One region of the Streptomyces sp. NPDC005752 genome, then DNA from elsewhere that is predicted to be linked to it. Evidence: riboswitches for the same ligand, from Rfam matches in the RefSeq annotation. Region 1 holds a riboswitch; the other holds the start of a gene.
The links. Region 1 has a riboswitch for cyclic di-AMP ahead of ABZ441_RS33310 (LysM peptidoglycan-binding domain-containing M23 family metallopeptidase). Riboswitches for the same ligand answer to the same signal wherever they lie in the genome.
Positions count from the first base shown of each region.

Region 1 (7,638 bases):
CGCTCTTCACCTGCTCGGATACGATCTCGACCACCCGGTCATGCGGGCGGGACTCGAATCGCTCGACCGGTTCACCGTGTGGCGTGAGGACGGCGCCCGCATGGTCGAGGCCTGCCAGTCCCCGGTCTGGGACACCTGCCTCGCCACCATCGCCCTCGCCGACGCGGGAGTGAGCCCCGACCATCCGGCGCTGGTGAGAGCGGCCGACTGGATGCTGGGCGAGGAGATCGTGCGTCCCGGCGACTGGGCCGTGCGCAAACCCCGACTGGCGCCCGGCGGATGGGCGTTCGAATTCCACAACAGCAACTACCCGGACATCGACGACACCGCCGAAGTCGTCCTGGCGCTGCGCCGTGTCCGGCACCCCGATCCGGCCCGCCTCGAGGCGGCCATCGAGCGGGGAGTGCTCTGGAACCTCGGCATGCAGTCGCGCAACGGAGCCTGGGGAGCCTTCGACGCGGACAACACCAGTCCGCTGCCCAACCGGCTGCCGTTCTGCGACTTCGGTGAGGTCATCGACCCGCCGTCGGCGGACGTCACGGGACACGTCGTGGAGATGCTCGCCGTCGAAGGGCGGGCACAGCACCCCAGTACCCGCCGGGGCATCGAGTGGCTGCTCGCCGAACAGGAGGCGAGCGGCGCCTGGTTCGGCCGGTGGGGAGTCAACTACATCTACGGGACAGGCTCCGTGGTGCCTGCACTCATCGCGGCCGGCGTGCCGTCCGCACACCCAGCGGTGCAACGGGCCGTCGAATGGCTGAAGTCCGTCCAGAACGACGACGGAGGCTGGGGCGAGGACCTGCGCTCCTACCGTGAGGAGAAATGGATCGGCCACGGCAGCTCGACCGCGTCCCAGACCGCGTGGGCGCTCCTCGCGCTCCTGGCCGCGGGTGAGCAGGGGAGCAGGTCCGTCGAGCGTGGAGTCGCCTGGCTGGCGGAGACCCAGCAGGCCGACGGTTCCTGGGACGAGCCGCACTTCACCGGAACCGGATTCCCCTGGGACTTCTCCATCAACTACCACCTGTACCGGCAGGTCTTCCCCCTCACCGCCCTCGGCCGCTACGTGTACGGAGACCCCTTCGCCACAGCTGCCGGTATCGGTGCGGGCAAGGGGGCCTGAACCGATGGGTGGTGCACAGGAGCCGCCCGCCACGCCGCTGCTGATCGCCTGCGCGCTCGGCATCGAGCGGTTCGCGCTGCGTACCGGCAGGACGGGCGGCGTACGGGGCCCGGGCCCCGTGAGCATCATCAGGTCCGGGATGGGCCCCAGGGCGGCGGAGAACGCCGTCCGGACCGCGCTGGGACGGCACGGGGCCGGAGGCACCGCGGTCATGGCCTCCGGCTTCTGCGCGGGACTGGAACCCGGCATGCATCCGGGAGACCTCGTGGTGGCCGAGGAGACCCGCGACGCCGGCGGCACCACGGCGTGCACCGGTACCGGCCTGCTGGTCGACGCACTGCTCAGGACGGTGCCCGGACGTACGGTCCACACCGGCCCGCTGGCCGGCTCCGGACACGTCGTCCGGGGGCCGGCGCGGGCCGGGCTCCGGGCCACCGGCGCCATCGCGGTGGACATGGAGTCCGCTGCCACACTCCGCACCGCCGTGCGGACGGGGGCCCGTCCTGTTGCGGCCGTACGGGTGGTCGTGGACGCTCCAGAGCATGAGCTCGTCCGTATCGGCACGGTACGCGGTGGAATATCGGCATTCCGCGTACTTCGTGCCGTACTTCCGGCTTTTCATGAATGGCACCGTTCTTTGCTGCTCCCCAGGAGGTGAGCCCAGATGGCCATGCCGCTCCGCCAGACCATCAAGGTCGCGACGTATCTCTTCGAACAGAAGCTCCGCAAGAGGGACAAGTTCCCGTTGATCGTCGAGCTGGAACCCTTGTTCGCCTGCAACCTGGCGTGCGAGGGCTGCGGGAAGATCCAGCATCCGGCCGGAGTGCTCAAGCAGCGCATGCCGGTCGCGCAGGCGGTCGGGGCGGTGCTCGAGTCAGGCGCCCCGATGGTCTCCATCGCCGGCGGCGAGCCACTGATGCACCCGCAGATCGACGAAATCGTCCGCCAGTTGGTGGCCAAGAGGAAGTACGTCTTCCTCTGCACCAACGCCATGCTGATGCGCAAGAAGCTCGAGAAGTTCACCCCGTCGCCCTACTTCGCCTTCGCGGTGCACATCGACGGACTGCGTGAGCGGCACGACGAGTCGGTCGCCAAGGAAGGCGTGTTCGACGAAGCGGTGGAGGCGATGAAGGAGGCCAAACGGCGCGGCTTCCGTGTCACGACCAACTCCACCTTCTTCAACACCGACACCCCGCAGACCGTCATCGAGGTCCTCAACTTCCTCAACGACGAACTGAAGGTGGACGAGATGATGATCTCGCCCGCCTACGCCTACGAGAAGGCGCCCGACCAGGAACACTTCCTGGGAGTGGAACAGACCCGTGACCTCTTCAAGAAGTCCTTCGCGGGAGGCAACCGCGGGCGCTGGAGGCTGAACCACTCTCCGCTCTTCCTGGACTTCCTGGAGGGCAAGGCCGACTTCCCGTGCACCGCCTGGGCGATCCCCAACTACTCGCTCTTCGGATGGCAGCGGCCCTGCTACCTGATGAGCGACGGATACGTGCCCACCTACCGGGAGCTGATCGAGGACACGGACTGGGACAAGTACGGCCGGGGCAAGGACCCGCGCTGCGCCAACTGCATGGCGCACTGCGGCTACGAGCCCACCGCGGTGCTCGCCACCATGGGGTCGCTGAAGGAGTCCCTGCGAGCTGCACGGGAGACGGTCGGCGGTAACCGGTGACCTCGTCACCACGGGGCAGCCGGCCGCCCGGGGTCTCCCCGGACTGCCGGCCCGGCCCGGACGCCGCCACCGGCGGCGCGTCCGGGCCGGGCCGGCGCGCACGCGCCGTGGCGCCGGAGCGCCGCACGGCAGCGGCAGGGCGGAACGCGGCGAGGGAGGACGGGGCATGAAGGACGAACGGCCGGGCTTCGATCTGGCACGGCTCCTCGAAGAGCGAGGCACCGAACGCTACGAGCTGCACACCCGCCACCTCAACCACCAGCTGCCGCGGATGCTCCACACCCTCGGTTTCGACAAGGTCTACGAGCGGGCCGAGGGCGCGTACTTCTGGGACGCGGAGGGCAACGACTACCTCGACATGCTCGCCGGCTTCGGCGTGATGGGTCTCGGCAGGCACCACCCGGTCGTGCGCCAGGCGCTCCACGACGTCCTGGACGCCTCCCTGGCCGACCTCACCCGCTTCGACTGCCAGCCGCTGCCCGGTCTGCTGGCCGAGAGGCTGCTGGCGCACAGTCCACACCTGGACAGGGTGTTCTTCGGCAACAGCGGCACGGAGGCGGTCGAGGCGGCTCTGAAATTCGCCCGGTACGCCACCGGCAAGCCACGGATCCTCTACTGCGACCACGCCTTCCACGGGCTGACGACCGGCTCGCTCTCCGTCAACGGCGAGAGGGGGTTCCGGGATGGGTTCGCGCCCCTGCTGCCCGACACCGCGATCCCGCTCGGCGACCTCGACGCGCTGCGACGCGAGCTGGGGCGCGGTGACGTGGCCGGCCTGATCGTGGAGCCGATCCAGGGCAAGGGCGTCCACGCCTCACCGCCCGGCTTCCTGCGGGAGGCTCAGGATCTGCTGCACCGGCACAAGGCCGTGCTCATCGCCGACGAGGTGCAGACCGGGCTCGGCAGGACCGGAGACTTCTACGCGTACCAGCACGAGGAGGGAGTCGAACCCGATCTGCTGTGTGTCGCCAAGGCGCTCTCGGGGGGCTACGTTCCGGTCGGCGCCACGCTCGGCAAGGACTGGATCTTCAAGCGCGTCTACTCCTCCATGGACCGGGTCCTCGTCCACTCGGCCAGCTTCGGTTCCAACGCCCAGGCCATGGCGGCCGGGCTCGCCGTCCTCGCGGTGATGGAGCAGGAGGAGACCGTCGCGAACGCCCGCCGCACCGGTGATCTGCTGCGCGAGCGGCTCGCCGCGCTCGTCGGACGCTACGAACTGCTCCACGAGGTCCGCGGCCGGGGACTGATGATCGGCATCGAGTTCGGACGGCCCTCGTCCCTCGGACTCCGCAGCCGCTGGACGATGTTGCAGGCGGCCCGCAAAGGGCTGTTCGCGCAGATGGTGGTGGTGCCGCTGCTGCAGAGGCACCGGATCCTCACCCAGGTCTCCGGCGATCACCTGGAGGTGATCAAGCTGATCCCGCCGCTGGTCATCGGGGAGCCGGAGGTCGATCGCTTCGTCACCGCCTTCACCGCCGTCATGGACGACGCGCACAGCGGAAGCGGGCTGATGTGGGACTTCGGCAGAACTCTGGTGAAACAGGCCGTCGCCAACCGCTGACGGCGGAGACCGCCCGCTTTTGCCTCTGAGGTAATTAATTTGCCTCAGAGGGAAGAGGGTGGCTCAATGGATACATGAATCCCGCTGACGGAGGGGTGGCCGACGAACTCCCCGGCATCGGACCGCGCCTGCGTGACCTGCGTCGCAATCGCGGCCTCACCCTGGAGGCGGCAGCCGGCCGGGCGGAACTCTCCCCGGCTCACCTGTCCCGGCTCGAGACGGGCCGGAGGCAGCCCTCGCTGCCGATGCTGCTGGGCCTCGCCCGTGTCTACGGTACGACCGTCTCCGAGCTCCTGGGCGAGACACCCCCCGAACGTGACGCGATCGTGCGCGGAGGCCCGCTCGACGGCGCGCCCGGTGGCACCGCGGCGGGCGGCTGGCTCTACCGGCAGGCCGGCGGACCGGGCCGTGCGATGCAGGCGCTGCGCGTCCGGGTCCCGTACGGCACCGAGGGCGACCTCGTGCGTGTCCATCCCGGAGAGGAGTGGCTGTACGTGCTCGACGGGCGGCTGCGGGTCGTGCTGGGGGAGACCGTGCACGATCTCGATCCGGGTGACAGCGCGCACTTCGACTCGCTCACCCCGCACCGGATCGCGGCGCCGGACATCACCGGGGCGCGCCTGCTCTTCGTCCACACCCTGCTGCAGAGCCCCGTCGCCGAACTGTGCCCGGGCAGCGGGATCCACCGGCTCTGATCCCGCACGCCCCATACCCTGCGTACCCTTCGTCACCCCGGCCCGAGCGGTCGGGAGAGAGGACCGGCATGTCCGATTCGGAGTACTACGACCCGCTCACCCCGCGCAGGCCGAAGAGCGCGGACACGCAGGAGCGGCGGATGCCGCGCGGCGTCGTGATCCGGCTCTTCGCCTACCTGGTGGCCGGACATGTCATCGCGGCCTTCCTCTTCCTGCTCTTCACGGTGGCCGGCAAGGGCTGACCCCCGGCGTCACACGCCCTCGACGAGGCGCTCACGCAGTCTCGCGCGGGTCTCGTGGCTGATCCCCAGCCCTTCGAGGAGGTAGCGGTCGGTGTCGCCCCAGACCTCCTCGATCGTGGCGAAGGCGGCGTCGAGGTATTCGGCACGGGCCCCGAAGAGAGGATTGAGCAGCTCCATCACCTCGTCGGACATCCCCACCGGTGAGGTGTCGCTGCGCCGCACCTTGTAGCGCCGGTGCGCGTCGTTCGACTTGAGGTAGTCGGCCTCGATGGCCCCCCTCTCCACGCCCACCGCGAGCAGTGAGACCGCGATCGACAGGCCCGCCCGGTCCTTGCCCGCCGCGCAGTGCATCAGCGCCGGGACGCTGTCCTCGGCCAGCGCGTGCAGCACGCGGCTGTGCTCGGCGGTGCGGTCCCTGATGATCGAGCGGTACGACGCGACCATCCGCTCTGTTCCCTTGCCGTCGGCCAGGATCGAGCGCAGCTGCTGGATGTTCCCGTCGCGCACCAGCCGCCAGAACTCCGCGCCGTCGGCCGGGTCGGAGAGTGGAATGCTGACATTCCGGACTCCGGGCAGCTCCACGTCGAACCCGTCGAGCTTGTGATCGGCCGCGTTGCGGAAGTCGAAGACCGTGTGCAGGCCGAGCCCGGCCAGGAAGGCGGTGTCGGCCTCGGTGGCGTGGGCGAGGTGGCCGCTGCGATAGAGGCGCCCGTACCGCACGGAGCGGCCGTCCACCGTCGGAAGCCCGCCGACGTCGCGGAAGTTGCGGACACCGTTCAGATCGACGTCCGCCGGGTCGGGGCCGACCGGCGGGACCTCTGGCAGCTGCGTCACAAGGGCTCCTGGAGTGTCGGGCGTCGGCGCCGCTCGCCGACGGGGGCACGCTCGCGACGATACGACATGGCCCCATCGCGCAGTCGTCTCGGTCGCCGTGCCTGCGCCAGGCTCACGGGCGACGCCGGAGCATTGTCCGTATTGGTGCATTTAGCAGAACATGCCCCGCTTGTACGGGAGATGAGGTGAGGTGGGTGAGCGGGATCATATCCGTGACGGTGAGTGGTGAAGTGCCCGAGGGGTATTCCGGGCGCCGTGCGGAAAGCCAAGATCCGTAATCCACGGAGGGTGACGGGAATTCCGCGCCGAAATCGAAGCGTCGATTCCGGCGCGCAATCCGCGGCTTGTTCGCCGCGTCCCGGCTCGCTTACGGTCACGGTCAATCCGGACGGAACGCCTAATCCTGCCGCCGCCCGGAATCCGCACCGACTCACGTGTGGCAGGAGCGGGGGAACCAGGTAAGCCGCCGGCCGGAGGGATCCGGTACGGCTTGGGGTCAAGTCGCGCACCACGCGGCCGGGCATCTCCAGTCCGAACCCGACAGCTCACCTCGCAGGCGCCGGAGAGGAATTCCCCATGCCCGCAAAAGGCAAGCACCGTCGTACGAAGACCGGCCCGATCTCCCGAGGCGTCATCGCCGCGGGGACCGGCGGCGCCGTTCTCGCCCTTCCGCTGATCGGCGCCACCGGCGCCCACGCCGCCGAGCAGGCCGCGCCGGCCAAGTCCGTCGCCGCCCACAGCACCCCCGCCTCGGCGGGGAAGGGCTCCCCGAAGACCTACTCCGTGGTCGCCGGGGACTACCTGGCGAAGATCGCGGCCGACCAGAAGGTCAAGGGCGGCTGGCAGAAGCTGTACAAGGACAACCGTGACGTCGTCGGCGAGAACCCGAGCCTGATCCTCCCGGGCATGAAGCTGGCGCTCGGCGCCAAGGCGTCCGGCTCCGCGGAGAAGTCCGCCGAGGCCGCGCCCTCCAAGGCCGCCCCGTCGACGGCGAAGAAGGCCGCTCCCGCCGAGAAGGCGTCCGCCCCGGTGGAGGAGACGGCTGCGAAGACCGCCGACTCCGGCGCGTCGGCGAGCAACAGCTCCGGCTGGTCCGCCCCGGTCGAGAACGCCAACGTCACCACCCAGTACCGCGCCTCCGGTGCCAGCTGGTCCAGCGGCTACCACACCGGCTCCGACTTCCAGGCGGCCTCCGGTACCAGCGTCCGGTCCATCGGTCCGGGCACCGTGGTCTCCGCGGGCTGGAGCGGCTCGTACGGCAACGAGGTCGTCATCCAGCACAGCGACGGCATGTACTCCCAGTACGCGCACCTCTCCTCGCTCGAGGTGTCGGCCGGCCAGACCGTGACCGGCGGCCAGCAGCTCGGCCTCTCCGGCTCCACCGGCAACTCCACCGGCCCGCACCTCCACTTCGAGGTCCGCACCGGCCCGAGCTACGGCTCGGACGTCGACCCGATCGCCTACCTGCGTTCGCACGGCGTCTCCATCTGAGGCGCACGCCT
Region 1 covers NZ_JBEXYB010000077.1:1,050-8,687, forward strand. The annotation lists gene shc (squalene--hopene cyclase) at 1-1,120, shown strand, start outside; gene ABZ441_RS33280 (1-hydroxy-2-methyl-2-butenyl 4-diphosphate reductase) at 1,125-1,778, shown strand; gene hpnH (adenosyl-hopene transferase HpnH) at 1,785-2,804, shown strand; gene ABZ441_RS33290 (aspartate aminotransferase family protein) at 2,971-4,365, shown strand; gene ABZ441_RS33295 (XRE family transcriptional regulator) at 4,440-5,060, shown strand; gene ABZ441_RS33300 (DUF6126 family protein) at 5,129-5,302, shown strand; gene ABZ441_RS33305 (tyrosine-protein phosphatase) at 5,312-6,136, opposite strand; cyclic di-AMP (ydaO/yuaA leader) riboswitch at 6,550-6,708, shown strand; gene ABZ441_RS33310 (LysM peptidoglycan-binding domain-containing M23 family metallopeptidase) at 6,713-7,627, shown strand.

Region 2 (8,625 bases), on a different contig from region 1:
CGCGGGCCTGATCCCGGCCAACAAGGAAGCCGCCGAGGACCCCTGGCTCGACAAGGCCGAGACCACCAAGCTCGGTGCCGAGGCGCTGTTCTCCGGCAACACCAAGATCGTCCAGCTCCCCTACTACCTGCCGGACTGGAACACCCTGTCCAAGGCCGACAGCGAGTCGGGCTTCCAGAAGGTGCTGCTCGGGAAGATGAGCGCCGAGGACTTCCTGGACACGTTCGCCGAGGACCTCGACGCGGCCCAGGCGGAGTGGAAGGAACAGCAGGGCTGACGAACCGCCGGGGGCCCCGCCGGAGGGGAGGGGACCGGCGGCGCCGGTCCACGCGTCCCGGGGGCCTGACTCCGGGCGCGCCCCGACGGGCCCCCGGCGGCCGGGTACCGCCCGGTCAGTCCAGGCCCTCTTCCCGCAGCTCGTACATCAGGAGGAACGTCCGGTAGGTCTCCGCGGACACGTCCAGGCAGATGTCCGGCCGGTTGGTCCACGTCGACGTGTTGTCGAGGGCCCTGCGGCAGGCCAGCTCCGTCTCCGCCTGGGACGGGATGTTCGAGATGAACGCGGTGATCAGCAGGACCACTGCGAGGACGACCACACCGATACGGATGCGCATGGCCTTCCAACGACCGTGCGGCCGTACCGGTCACCCGAAGCCGGTCATCAGGGGCGGATCGCGGGTCGTCCGGTCATTCGGCGTCGTCGGTGAACGGCGGCAGGTCGGGCTCGATGAACAGGTTGGCGTACTGCGGAGTGGGACGCGGAGCCGCGGTACCCATGTCGGCGGTGACGATCGCGGACGGGCCGTCGGTGTGCCGCTGGATCGTGCGGACAGACATGTCGGTCATCTCAGGTGTCCTGTACGTAGGTGTGTGGTGAGAGCCCCGTGACCGAGCCTCTGGATGCCGGACTGGTCCCGACCGGTACGGCTACGAGGTGCCGCCGCCGGTGTCGCGCCGTTCCGGGGGCGTCCGGATCATCGTGCGGCGCGTTGCAGAACTGTGCATGCAGACTGTAACCCTCCCGGCACGGCTTTCCCTCGGAATTGCGGGGCCCGGCGTGACGGTCAGTGCGGTGGTGCGGGCTCGATGTTCTGGTTTGCGTGGAAGAGGTTGTGCGGGTCGTAGGTCCGCTTGGTCTCCGCGAGCCGGTCGTAGTGTCCCCGGTAGGTTGCCCGGACCCGGTCCTGGGACTCGTCGGTGCCGATGAAGTTCACGTATCCGCCGCCCATGGAGTGCGGGTGCAGCGCCTCCCAGTAGCCGACCGCCCACTCCCGCAGCGCCGCCGCGTTGGCTGGGTCGGGGTCGATGCCGGCGATGACTCCGGACCAGACGGCGTCGCGGTAGGCCCAGGCGGTGTCGTCGGGCCCGACCCGGGCGGCGGCGCCGTCGACCGGATACATGTGCATGGTCGACAGGCCGGTGGGGAGCTTCTCGGCGAAGGCGGCGTGCACGTCGGCCGCGTCGTCCGTGATCCGGTCGAAGAAGTCCCCGCGCCAGTACCACTGGAGCCCGGCCGGCATCAGCGCGTCGAACATGCTCTGCAGGGCCGGGTAGGGCATGGGTGTCGTGAAGTGGAAGGCGGGCGGACCCGGTTCGCCGACCACGGCGAGGGTCTCAGTCAGGGATTCCGGGTCCGCGGTCGAGGACCAGACGACACCGCACATCTTCCGCCCGTGGATCTCCTCGGGGAAGGGCGGGCCGGGCGGGACGGTCAGCGAGGCGAAGAAGCCGTACAGGTCGTCCGGGGCCTGCGGCAGGAAGTCGCGGTACCAGCGCATGACGTCGTGGAAGAGTTCCAGGGGCCACAGGGTGATCGCGACCCCCACCGTGTCCACGGGATGCAGCTCGAAGTCGAACGACGTGACGACGCCGAAGTTCCCGCCGCCGCCGCGCAGGGCCCAGAACAGATCGGCGTGCTCGCTCGGGTTCGTGGAGACGAAGCTGCCGTCGGCCAGGACCACGTCCGCGGAGACCAGATTGTCCACCGACAGGCCGTACTTGCGGGTGAGATATCCGTGTCCGCCGCCGAGGGTGAGACCGCCGATACCGGTCGTGGACATGATCCCCGCCGGTGTGGCGAGGCCGAACGCGTGCGTGGCGTGGTCGAAGTCCCCCAGCGTCGCCCCACCGTCAGCCTGGGCGGTCTGCGTGGCCGGGTCGACCCGCACGCCGTTCATGGGGGACAGGTCGAGCGTGACGGCGCCGTCGGAGAGGCCGAGACCCGGACCGCTGTGTCCGCCGCCCCGGACGGCCACGTCCAGGCCGTGCTCGCGGACGAAGTCGACCGCCGCCATGACGTCCGCAGTGTCGCGGCACTTGACCACCGCGGCCGGCTTCTTGTCGATCATGCCGTTGTAGACCGTACGGGCCTGCCCGTACTCGTGGTCGTCCGGGCCGATGACCGGACCGCGCAGAGCGGTCCTCATCGTCTCCAGCAGGGCGCCGTCCATGATCGTCTCCTAGCGCGCATGCGCTCGGCCTCCCCTGGCGCCATCGCAGCGGGTGGGCCAGCCGACACCGGCATCCCGGGATGCCGCGCAGACGGGACCGAACACCGAAAGCCTTGTCCCTCCAGCGTCCCGCCGCTCCGGAGACCGCGCAATCGCAGAGGGCGGTGCCGTGCCCAGGACCGGCCAGGGGCCAGAGGCACCGCACGGGGTCACGCCTGTGGTGCGGCCGCGGTGTTCCCCACGGGGGACGTGGACTCCGGCTCCGAGGCGTTGTCGGGCGCACCGAGGACCCTCTGAGTACGACACTGCGCCTGGCAACTGTGCTGTGAGCGGCCTGCGTTGGCGTATCGCGCCGCCGCCGAGGGGGATGGTGCCGACGCGTGGAGGTGCGGGGCGGTGGCATAAGTGGTCGGAGCACCCTCCGGAATGGGCTAGAGTTGCAATCACAACGACGCGGGGTGGAGCAGCTCGGTAGCTCGCTGGGCTCATAACCCAGAGGTCGCAGGTTCAAATCCTGTCCCCGCTACTGAAAGACAGAGGCCCGGATCCTTTCGAGGATCCGGGCCTCTGTCGTATGCCCGTCGCCGGGGCCTGACCTCGACGTCACGTGAGGACCAGTCGTTTCTTGGAGGGAGTGGTCCGTCCAGGAGGCCGCCGTTCCCCTCGCGTAGCCGCACGGGTGTCGACGGTTACCGGCACAGGATCGTCCCGGTGCGGATCGGTGCGGACCGGTGCGGACCGATCCGCGCAGGAGCGGGGAGGGGAGGAACCGATGGCCGAGGAAGTGCTCGACGGCTTCGACCACACGGCGCACGAGCAGGAGGTCGCCGAGCGCTGGGGCCGGGAGGCGTACGAGCGGAGCGGCCGGTGGTGGAGCGGGCTGAGCGAGGCGGAGCGCGTCCGCTTCCGGGGTGTGCACGACGCCGTCGCCCGGGACTACGGGCGGGCCCGAGCTGCCGGCCTGGAGGCCGGCAGCGAGCAGGCGCAGGACATCGCGCGGCGGCACTGCGCATGGCTGTCGGTGACCGTGGAGACCACCCGCGCGTATGTGACAGGCCTCGGGGCGATGTACGTCGCCGATACCCGCTTCGGCAGGAACTACGATCGCTACGGAGACGGAACCGCCGTCTTCGTACGGGATGCACTGACGATCTACGCGCAGCACCGGCTCTCCGACTGACCTCCGGAGCGCGGGGCTACGGCGCGCTCCTCCCTTTGGCCGATGACGAGTCGCCGCTCGGCGCGGCTCCGGCCAACGTGGATGGGGCGCGGTACCGTCCGCAGCCGTGGGTGGACCGGGCAGGAGTGCACAGGTGGGGAAGCGGGACGGCGGACGGCGAAGGAGCGCTGCCGGGAACGCCCGTTCCCGGCGTTTCGTGCGTGTGCTGCCCGCTCTGATGATCTGTGCCGGTGTGGTCTTCGACCTCGTGACGCCGCCGGAAGTCACGGCTGTTCCGCTCTTCGCCGCCGCCCCGCTGATCGCCGCGCCCTTCTTCTCACCGGCCGGGACCGTCCGGGTCGGGGTGGTCGCGGTCCTCCTCGTCCTCGCCATCCGGATCTCGGACGGCGTGCTTGCCAAGGTCGTGCCGGTCACCGACCTGCTCACCCTGATCACCGTCGCCGCGCTCTCCCTCGTCATCAACAGCGTCGTGCGCCGCGGGAACGAGCAGTTGGCCTCGGCCAGGGTCATCGCGGAGACGGCGATGCGCGCGGTGCTCCCGACGCCGGACGACCGGATCGGCGGTCTGCTGGTCGCGGCGCGGTACGAGGCGGCCCAGGCGGACGAGTTCGTCGGCGGCGACCTCTTCGCCGTCGCGGACACGCCCCACGGGGTGCGTCTGGTCGTCGGGGACGTACGGGGCAAGGGACTGGACGCGGTGGGGGCGGTGGCGGTCGTCATCGGGGCGTTCCGGGAGGCCGCCGAGCAGGAGATGTCGTTGGAGGGGGTGGCCCAGCGGCTGGAACGTGCGCTGGCCCGTGAGGGGTCGCGCCGGGGCGGCTTCGACTCGATGGAGGGGTTCGTCACCGCTGTTCTCGCGGAGATCCCGGTCGGTTCCGACGTGCTGCGGGTCGTCAACCGCGGCCACCCCGAGCCGCTCGTGCTGCACGCGGACGGGGCGCTGGAGGTACTGGCGCCGACGGTACCGGCCCTGCCGCTCGGGATGGGGCTGGGCGCCCTGCCCGACCGGTCGGACGAGTGGACGCTGCCGGCGGGGGCGATGTTCCTGGCGTTCACCGACGGGCTCTCCGAGGCGCGGGACGCGGAGGGCGTCTTCTACGACCCGGCGGCCCGGCTGAGCGGCAGGCTCTTCCCGGGGCCCGAGGAACTGCTGTCCGCGCTGACCGACGACGTACGGCTGCACACCGGGGGCCGGTCGACGGACGACCTGGCGCTGCTCGCGATCGGCCGTCCCGCACGGGGGCAGCAGGAGCGGCGGACGACGGTGAAGATCGTGCGACGGGACAGTGAATGACCCGTCGCGACCGTCGGTAGTCGAAGGACCCCGCTCCGCATAACATGTGACGCAACGTCAGAAACTGATGGCTGGCCAAAGGGTGCTCAGGTCGCCCGTTTGCGCCCGATTGCACCCTGAAAGTCCAGGCCAAGGTCGTGAACGATCTGTTGGAACGGCTTGGAATCGGAGCTGGGTGTCTATTAACGTTCGATAACGCAGCGCGGTTGTACCTGTCGTCGCAAGAGGCGGCACCGTGCGCAGCGCCGAATTCCGCAAGGGAACCGGGGAACCACCTACATGGGGTGAATCGGACACCTGTGTCTCGCGAGAGACGAAGGGGTCCGTAGGAGACCTTCCTGCTCCGAACCCGTCAGCTAACCCGGTAGGCGAGAAGGAAGGAAAGGAGTGCGCCCACGTGGCGTCGAATCAGCCTGCCCCCGAGGCACCGTCATCCTTCAGGACCGACAGCTTCGGTGATGAGGGCAGGACTTGGGAGGAATGGAACCCCACCGAGGAGTCCATTCGCCCCGTACGCGGCCGGCACCGCGTAGCCAAGCAGCGCGGCCTCGCCCGTAGCTCCACCGTCCTCGGCGTCGGCGTCATCGCGGCCGTCGGTGCGGGTGGTATGGCCACCGCGCAGAGCAAGCCGCCGGTCTCCATCTCTCTCCCCGATTCCATCGCGGACAACCTTCCCGATGCCAAGTCCCTGCCCGGCGTGGGCGCGTTCATGTCCGGCGACTCCGACTCGGACCACGAGACGGTTGCCGCGTCCTCCCCGCTCACCACGGCTGGGATCACCGCCGCCGAGGCGGAGCAGGGCAGCACGGACGCCGGCGAGGCGCTGCGCGCCCGCATCCTCCAGCAGGCCGAGCAGCAGCAGGCCGGGGCCGAGGCCGAGGCCAGGGCCGCGCAGGAGAAGGCGGCTGTCGAAGCGGCAGCGGCCCAGGCGGCGGAGAAGCAGAGCCAGGCCGAAGCCGATGCCGCCGCGAAGAAGAAGGCGGCGGAAGAGGCGGCGAAGAAGAAGGCGGAGGCCGAGCGTCTCGCCAAGCTCGCCGCCAGCTACGCCGTCCCGACCTCCTCCTACTACATCAGCTCGTCCTTCGGCCAGGCCGGTTCGATGTGGTCCTCCGGCCACCACACCGGGCTGGACTTCGCGGCGCCGACCGGCACCCCGGTGAAGGCCGTTCACAGCGGCACGGTGAAGTCGGCCGGCTACTCCGGGTCGTACGGCTACCGCACGGTCCTGGAACTCGACGACGGCACCGAGGTCTGGTACTGCCACCAGTCCTCGATGGACGTGAGCGCCGGTCAGAAGGTGACCACCGGCCAGACCATCGGCCGCGTCGGCGCGACCGGCAACGTGACCGGGGCGCACCTGCACCTGGAGATCCACACCGCGGACGGCACGGGCATCGACCCCATGAGCTGGCTCCGCGGCAAGGGCCTCACGATCTGAGGTCCCGGGTCTTCCGTCCGCACCGGAAAGGTCCGGGCGGAAGACCCCGCTGCCGGTATTCGGCGCACCCGAACCCCGGCGGCCCTGACGCACGACCCCCCGACGCCAGGGCCGCCGGTCTGTCCGGGACCGTGGCCCCGGGCTCCGGTGGTGCCGGGCCCCCGGAGTGGCCGGCAGAAAACCGGAATAGTCGACTCAGCGGACGGGTTGTCCCTGGGTATGACATCTCTGCGCCCGCTCGGTTCCTCGAGCCTTCAGGTCTTCCCTCTCGCTCTCGGCGGCAACGTCTTCGGCTGGACGGCCGACGAGGACCGGACCTTCGCCGTCCTTGACGCGTACGTGGCGGCCGGCGGCAACTTCGTCGACACCGCCGACTCCTACTCCGCCTGGATCCCGGGCAACGAGGGCGGTGAGTCGGAGACCCTCATCGGTAAGTGGCTGGCGGCCCGCTCCCGACGCGACGACGTCGTCATCGCCACCAAGGTCGGCGCCCACCCCGCGTACAAGGGGCTCTCGCCCACCACGATCAAGGAAGCGGCCGAAGCGTCGCTGCGCCGGCTCGGCACCGACCACATCGACCTCTACTACACCCACTTCGACGACGAGAGCGTCCCCGTCGAGGAGATCGTGACCGCGCTGGACCAACTGGTGAAGGCCGGCACCGTGCGGGAGATCGCCGCCTCCAACATCAGCCCCGAGCGCCTCCAGGCATCTCTGGACTTCTCCGAGCGCGAGGGCCTGGCCCGGTACGTCGCACTGCAGCCGCACTACAACCTCGTCTCGCGAGACACCTACGAGGGAGCGCTCCAGGACACGGCGGCCGGTGCCGGTCTCGCAGCCGTCCCGTACTTCGCCCTCGCCTCCGGCTTCCTCACCGGCAAATACCGTCCGGGGACCTCGGTCGAGAGCGCGCGGGCCGAGGGCGCCGGCAAGCACCTGGAGACCGAGCGCGGCCGCGGCGTGCTCACGGCGCTCGACAGGATCGCCCAGGAGCACGACGCCGAGATCGCCACGGTCGCCCTGGCCTGGCTGGCCTCCCGGCCGACCGTGACCGCCCCGATCGCCTCCGCGCGTACGGTCGAACAGCTTCCCGCGCTGGTGGCGGTGGCCGACCTCCGCCTGACCGAGCAGGAGCTGACCGAGCTGACCGAGGCGTCCGCCTGACCGGGCAGGAGCCGGTTGAGTCGACCGGGGCGTCCGCCCGGCGGCGCTCTACGCGGGCGGTGTCCGGTGCCCGCCGTCCTCCATGTACGGGTTGTGGCCGCCGTAGTGCCGGTGCGGTGCGGGGAGCTGCTGCTGGGGCGGGCCGCCGTGGGAGAACTGACGGGGGAACGGGGGCGGCACGGGCGGCCGGGGGGCGCGCAGCCGGCCCGTCGCGTGGGCCGCGTACGTCAGGGCCGGGCCCGCGACGTCCCGGCGCTGCCAGAGGTGGTGCAGCAACTCCTGCTCGCGCAGGGCGAAGTCCGGGCCGGCACCGTCGTGCCGGGCCCTCCGGCGCAGCATGGCCAGGGACGTCGCGAACGACTCGTACTCCGCGACGGCCCGTGCCGCGGCCCTGCCCCGGGCGCGCTCCGGGTGGCTGTTCCAGTGCCTGGCCATGTCGCGGGCCATGCCCCGCGCCCGCATCGAGGCCAGCGCGAGAGGCTCGGCGGGGGTGAGCCAACCGGCCGCCGCGTACACCGGGAGCTCCGTGGAGAGCGTGCGCAGTTCCCGCTGACGCGCCCAGATCGCCAGCCAGGTCACCAGGCCGAAGCACGGCACCATGAACGCGCCGTACACCGCGTAGAAGCCGTACGGCCCGAAGGCGGACGATCCGTTCCACAGGGCGTGCATGCCCATGGCGAGGACGAGCCCGAGCAACGGCAGGACGACCCGGCGGACCCGGTGGCGGGACCCGCCGAGCGCCGCGATGCCGAAGCCGATGCCGGAGAGCACCGTGAACAGGGGGTGCGCGAACGGCGACATCACCACGCGTACGAAGAAGGTCCCCGCCGTCACGGAGGCGAGCCCCGTGGTCCCGAGATGCTGGTCCTCGCCGAAGGCATTGCCCAGGTAGAGGATGTTCTCGGTGAACGCGAAGCCCGTCGCGGTGAAGCCGGCGACCACGATGCCGTCGACTATTCCGCCGAACTGCCGTCTGCGGAAGAGGAAGATCAGCAGGACCGCGACGGCCTTCGCGCTCTCCTCGACGACCGGGGCGACGAGGGTGGCCCCGAGGGTGTCGGCGCTCGCCGGATCCGCGGTGGCCGTGGCTATCCAGCGT
Region 2 covers NZ_JBEXYB010000035.1:56,635-65,259, forward strand. The annotation lists gene ABZ441_RS26355 (sugar ABC transporter substrate-binding protein) at 1-277, shown strand, start outside; gene ABZ441_RS26360 (hypothetical protein) at 393-614, opposite strand; gene ABZ441_RS26365 (hypothetical protein) at 688-846, opposite strand; gene ABZ441_RS26370 (FAD-binding oxidoreductase) at 1,065-2,450, opposite strand; tRNA gene ABZ441_RS26375 (tRNA-Met) at 2,903-2,976, shown strand; partial or broken gene ABZ441_RS26380 (TipAS antibiotic-recognition domain-containing protein) at 3,169-3,630, shown strand; gene ABZ441_RS26385 (PP2C family protein-serine/threonine phosphatase) at 3,764-4,924, shown strand; cyclic di-AMP (ydaO/yuaA leader) riboswitch at 5,158-5,310, shown strand; gene ABZ441_RS26390 (M23 family metallopeptidase) at 5,322-6,362, shown strand; gene ABZ441_RS26395 (aldo/keto reductase) at 6,582-7,526, shown strand; gene ABZ441_RS26400 (PrsW family intramembrane metalloprotease) at 7,575-8,625, opposite strand, start outside.
Region 2: it holds a riboswitch for cyclic di-AMP, as region 1 does, so the genes downstream of both, ABZ441_RS26390 (M23 family metallopeptidase) here and ABZ441_RS33310 (LysM peptidoglycan-binding domain-containing M23 family metallopeptidase) in region 1, are expected to answer to the same signal.